2 regions of the Ruminococcus sp. AM26-12LB genome follow, and region 2 is predicted to be linked to the other one. Evidence: riboswitches for the same ligand, from Rfam matches in the RefSeq annotation. Region 2 holds a riboswitch; the other holds the start of a gene.

Region 1 (3,208 bases), on a different contig from region 2:
CAAAGAAAAATGCATTGAGAGCTTTTGAAGCACTTAATCCAAAGTGGAAATTTTTAGGACATTTAACGTTTCTGGTTCCGGCATTGATCATGACCTATTATTCTGTTATCGGTGGATGGATCGCAAAATATTTTTTTACTTATATTATTTCTGATGGGAAAGATGCGGCTTCAGAAGGATACTTTACATCATTTATTACATCAGATATTGCACCCGTTGTATTTATGCTGATTTTTCTGGCCCTGACTGCCTGGATCGTATTTCGTGGTGTGGAAAAGGGAATCGAAAAGTTTTCCAGGATCATTATGCCGGGGCTGATTCTTCTGATCGTGATCATTGCCATTTTTTCACTGACACTGTCCCATACTGATACGGATGGAACTGTCCGCACCGGTATGCAGGGGCTGGCGGTTTACCTCAAACCGGATTTTCATGGACTGACGGTAAAACGCTTCCTGGAGATCCTTCTGGATGCGATGAGCCAGTTATTCTTTTCCTTAAGTGTATCTATGGGAATCATGATCACTTATGGTTCTTATGTGAAAAATGAAGTTAATTTAAATAAAGCAACAAATCAGATTGAGATCTTTGATACCGGCGTTGCGTTTCTTGCAGGAATGATGATCATACCGGCTGTTTTTGTATTTCTCGGAAAGGATGGAATGGCTTCCGGCCCAAGCCTGATATTTATCTCACTGCCAAAGGTTTTTGATGCCATGGGAGTATTTGGCCGTCCGGTGGCAATTGCATTTTTCCTGATGATGGGATTTGCGGCACTGACTTCCTGCGTATCTGTCATGGAGACACTGGTTGCAAACTGCATGGAACTTTATCATAAACCACGTAAGAAAATGTGTGGTGCTGTCGGAATCTATTCTCTTGTTACAGCAGTACTGATCTGCCTTGGTTATAACAAACTGTATTTTGAACTTAAGCTGCCAAATGGTTCTGTTGGACAGCTTCTGGATGTGATGGATTATATCAGCAACAGTTTTCTGATGCCGTTTATCTCACTTTTGACAAGTATTCTGATCGGATGGGTGATCGGCCCTGATTGGATCATAGGAGAAGTGGAACGAAATGGGGAACACTTTAAACGGGCAGGGTTATATCGCTTTATGATCCGTTATGTAGTGCCGGTTGTAATGCTGATATTATTCCTGGTATCTACAGGATTTGCAGATTTGATTTCATAAGTGTGGTAATATGTTTATGGCGTCTGGACAGTCGCATTAACGGATGACCAGTACAAGATACGATTAAACAACAGAGGATTTGATGAAAAAAGATATGTACGAATGTTGGAGAGAAAACTAATACATAGAACGGAAATGATTCAGAAAATTAGACTTAGCTCACTTTAAAAGTGAAAAAAATAATTTGATAATTTCTTGACAAGTACTAATAAATATGTTAGTATTCAATTATCAAATTAATAAAGTCTTCGGTGACTGACGGAATTGTGGGATAACCACGAGGGAGCCGGAGATTCGATGAGTCGACCGTCTGGGCAGTATTTGAAGAAATTCAGATACTGCTCTTTTTTATGGGATAAAAAGATCCGGACGGTTGCTGCGGAGAAAGGAGAACATTATGGGATTCAAAAGTGACATCGAAATTGCACAGGAGTGCACAATGGAGCCAATTACCAAGATTGCAGAGAAAGCAGGTATTGATGACAAGTACCTGGAGCAGTATGGTAAATATAAAGCAAAGATCGACTATAATCTTCTGAAAGAAACAGACAAAAAAGACGGAAAGCTGATCCTGGTAACAGCCATCAACCCGACACCGGCAGGTGAGGGAAAAACTACGACAACCGTAGGCCTTGCAGATGGAATGCAGAAACTCGGAAAGAACGTTATGGTAGCTCTTCGTGAGCCATCCCTGGGACCGGTATTCGGTGTCAAAGGTGGTGCGGCAGGCGGCGGCTATGCACAGGTAGTTCCGATGGAGGATATCAACCTTCATTTTACCGGTGATTTCCATGCAATCGGTGCGGCAAACAACCTTCTTGCAGCAATGATCGACAACCATATTTTCCAGGGTAATGAACTGAACATCGACCCGAGAAAGATCACCTGGAGACGTTGCGTGGATATGAACGACCGTCAGCTTCGTAATGTAGTAGATGGACTTGGCGGAAGAACAAACGGTATGCCGCGTGAGGACGGATATGACATTACCGTAGCATCTGAGATCATGGCAGTTCTCTGTCTGGCAAGTGACATCAAGGATCTGAAAGAGAGACTTTCCAGAATCATCATCGGATATACTTACGGCAAGGTTGCTGAGCAGAAACCGGTAACAGCAGGAGACCTCCACGCAGAGGGTGCTATGACAGCACTTTTGAAGGATGCCCTGAAACCAAACCTTGTTCAGACACTGGAGCATGTTCCGGCAATCGTTCATGGCGGACCATTCGCAAATATCGCTCACGGATGTAACTCCGTAACCGCTACAAAGATGGCTATGAAGCTTGCTGATTATGCCATCACAGAGGCTGGCTTCGGTGCTGATCTTGGAGCTGAGAAATTCCTGGATATCAAGTGCCGTATGGCAGGTCTTACACCAAGTGCCGTTGTTATCGTAGCAACCGTACGTGCTCTGAAATATAATGGTGGCGTTGCAAAAGCAGATCTTAACAATGAGAACCTTGAGGCTCTTGAAAAAGGTATCCCGAACCTTCTGAAGCATGTAAGCAATATCAAAAATGTATACAAGCTCCCATGTGTGGTAGCTATTAACGCATTCCCGACCGATACCAAGGCAGAGCTTGATTTTGTGGAAGCAAAATGCAAGGAGCTTGGCGTAAACGTAGCACTTTCCGAGGTATGGGCAAAAGGTGGCGAAGGCGGAATCAAGCTTGCTGAGGAAGTGATTCGTCTTGTTGAAGAGCCGAATGATTTCACATATGCTTATGAACTGGAAGGCTCCATCGAGGACAAGCTGAACCAGATCGTACAGAAGGTTTACGGTGGAAAGAAAGTGGTTCTTACAGCAAATGCCCAGAAGCAGGCGAAACAGCTGGAGGCACTTGGATTTGGCAACTGCCCGATCTGTGTGGCTAAGACCCAGTACAGCTTAACAGACGACCAGACAAAGCTTGGTGCTCCGACAGATTTCGAGGTAACAGTAAGAAATCTTAAGATTTCCGCAGGTGCAGGATTTATTGTTGCACTGACAGGTGAGATCATGACCATGCCAG
Region 2 (3,208 bases):
TCAATTGCCAGCTCCTGGCGGCCCTGCTCAAAGGTGACTCCAAATACCTGTTTGTGCTCCAAAGGTTCTGGAACATAGTTTTCATCGATCTGGATCACATTGTAATTGCCTTTTTTCTTCTGCTTCAGAATTTCAAGAGCCTCCTCTGTATATCCTGGTGCGATCACACCATCAGAAACCTCTCTCTTGATCAGCATTGCGGTATCTTTGTCGCAGACATCAGAAAGAGAAATAAAATCACCAAATGATGACATACGATCTGCACCTCTTGCTCTTGCATACGCACATGCAAGCGGGGAAAAATTCTTCCAGTCCATATCACCTACCCAGTAGATCTTTGCCAGTGTCTCATTCAGCGGAAGTCCGATGGAAGCACCTGCCGGAGATACATGCTTAAATGAAGTTGCTGCCGGAAGTCCGGTTGCTTTCTTAAGGTCACGTACCAGCTGCCAGCCATTAAAGGCATCCAGGAAGTTGATGTATCCTGGTCTTCCGGAGAGTACCTGGATCGGAAGCTCACTTCCATCTGCCATATAGATCTTTGATGGTTTCTGATTTGGGTTACATCCGTATTTTAACTGTAATTCTTTCATGAAAAAGCTCCTCCGTTCTCTGTGATATCCCTATTTTCTTATTTATTCTTGTTTACGATCCTGGATTCATATTTTCCTGTCTCAATGTCAATAAAACGAACAAAGAGAGAAACTTTATTATCCTGGTTCAGGCTCTTCCAGAGGAGATCCGTAAACTCATCAATATCGCTTGGGATCTCTACCAGCTTCGGCTCTCCCTCGAAACTTGGAAGTGGATTTCCATCGCATTTATAAGTATGGATAAAACGTCCCTGTCCTGCCGCCGCATTCTCATAGGCAAATGTATAACGAAGACAGGAATCCGGATTTCCGTTATTGCTCTTTAAAATAGACATCGCATAATTGAATTTACCGTCTTCAACATGAAGAACACCTGAAATACGAGGTGTATAGTTCGGCGCATCCGGCTCAAACTCTCTGCTGCGGAGAGACTGTTCAAAGGTGAGCTGTCTGTCCATTCCCTCATAGATCGTATCTGTCTGATCACCGTTTGTTACGATGGTCTTATTTCCAAGGACACGTACCGGTGCATAAATGATCAGGCTCGGGTCTGTAAGCTTGGACGGATCAAAAGCCTGTGTACGGATTCCTTCCCCATCCTCAACAAAAATACGGTTTCTGCTGTTCTCGCTTCTTCCCATAATAAAATATGCAGTAACTGCATGTTTCCCGTCAGCGGAACGTCCGATCACAATTCCTCTTCCCGGATAGGAATTTTCTTTCAGTTCTTTTTCAAGTGAAAATGTCGTCATTTTTCACAGTCCTCCTTGTCTAATGTAAGGCCCGGGGCTTATCCCAGGATATGAACGGTAACAAAAAACCGCCTGGACACCCCTTATCAGGCTGCCCAGGCGGTCGGCTTCTCACTTCACTGCACTCCCTGTAGGTAATCCTACTTTCCGCCAGTCATGCAGCTTCTGCTGTTATACTACAATACTTCTTCTTAATTTTCAAGCCCCTATTTTCAGAAATTATTTTTCCAGACTTCTTGTTGCTCACAAAATAAACAATAACACTTTATTTCCCCTGTAATGCATAATCTGTCTGGATCTGTGCTGCAATGTCTGATTTCATCTGGATCCATGCATCGGGATTTTCCACGTAATACTTCGGACAGTCTTTACCTGTGACATCATAATGACGGATCACCTGATCCGAAGTCAGTCCAAAGCGTGTACAAAGCCACGCTGTCAGCTTTACCGCCGAATCATAGGTTGCTGTATTAAACTGCCCTGTTTCATCCGGATGGCAGCATTCAATGGATATGGTATCTACATTTCTGGAATTTGTGGCATAGGATATTTCTGAAGTGGGAATACATTGTACCACTTCTCCCTCCAAACCTATCACAAAATGACTGCTGACTTTGTTGTCCTGCGTTGTCGCAAGATTTTCAAAATAATTCCGGTTGGATATGGCAGTAGATCCCGGATTGGCCGTATAATGAATGGCTATATAATTTACCTGTTCGATAGAAATCTGTGGTCTGGAATAGGAATTCGGTGTCAGAAGCTCCACATCAATAAAAGGTGCTCCTTCTGCCTGCCATTGTTCCGGTCCGCCATTTCCGCTGGCATTCCCGGATATTTCTTCCTGTCCGGACTGAGTTTCACTCTGTTCCATGCGCATCTCAAAAAATGCGTATCCTAACGCACACGCAGCAAAAGCAACGATCACAATGATACATATCAGCACAATCCTCTGCAGGATCTTGATCGGGTTCTTTTTTCTCAAAGACTTCTTTTTTCTTCTGGAAGACCCGGAGGAAGTTTTCTTTACGGAAACAGGCCGCCCGCTATGGGACGGCCTGGGTGACTTTTTACCGGTCTTACCTTTTTTTCCTTTATTATTCATCTACACTGTAGTTTGGAGCCTCTTTTGTGATATGGATGTCATGTGGATGTGACTCCTTGAGAGATGCAGCGGAGATCTTAATGAATCTGCCTGTTGTTTTCAGCTTCTCAATGTTCTCTGCTCCGCAGTAACCCATACCGGATCTTAAACCGCCAATTAACTGGAATACGGTATCCTCAACGTGTCCTTTGTATGCAACACGTCCTTCAACACCTTCTGGAACAAGCTTCTTGGCGTTCTCCTGGAAGTAACGATCCTTGCTGCCGTTCTCCATAGCTGCAATAGATCCCATTCCACGGTATACTTTATATTTTCTTCCCTGATAGAGCTCGAATGTTCCCGGGCTCTCATCGCATCCAGCAAACATGCTGCCCATCATGCAGACATTGGCGCCTGCCGCGATAGCCTTGGTGATGTCTCCGGAATACTTGATTCCACCATCTGCGATGATCGGGATTCCGTAGCTGTTGGCTACTTCATAGCAATCCATAACAGCAGTAACCTGCGGTACACCGATACCTGCAACAACACGTGTGGTACAGATAGATCCAGGTCCGATACCAACTTTAACTGCATCTACACCAGCTTCGATCAGTGCCTTGGTAGCTGCTCCTGTTGCAACGTTACCTGCGATAACCTGAAGTTCCGGATATGCAGCCTTGATCTCGCGGACTGCTTTTAAGATATTCTCAGAATGACCATGTGCGGAATCAATTACGATTACATCCACATTCGCTTTCACAAGTGCATCTACACGTGCA

The links. Region 2 has a riboswitch for ZMP and ZTP ahead of DW694_RS02480 (IMP cyclohydrolase). Riboswitches for the same ligand answer to the same signal wherever they lie in the genome.
Region 1: another riboswitch for ZMP and ZTP. It lies ahead of DW694_RS11315 (formate--tetrahydrofolate ligase); the one in region 2 lies ahead of DW694_RS02480 (IMP cyclohydrolase).

What each region holds. Positions count from the first base shown of each region.
Region 1 is NZ_QUJX01000013.1:128,839-132,046, reverse strand. It holds gene DW694_RS11320 (sodium-dependent transporter) at 1-1,196, shown strand, start outside; ZMP/ZTP riboswitch at 1,438-1,519, shown strand; gene DW694_RS11315 (formate--tetrahydrofolate ligase) at 1,594-3,208, shown strand, end outside.
Region 2 is NZ_QUJX01000003.1:44,393-47,600, reverse strand. It holds gene DW694_RS02485 (phosphoribosylaminoimidazolecarboxamide formyltransferase) at 1-593, opposite strand, end outside; gene DW694_RS02480 (IMP cyclohydrolase) at 632-1,345, opposite strand; ZMP/ZTP riboswitch at 1,432-1,513, opposite strand; gene DW694_RS02475 (peptidoglycan recognition family protein) at 1,611-2,327, opposite strand; gene guaB (IMP dehydrogenase) at 2,440-3,208, opposite strand, start outside.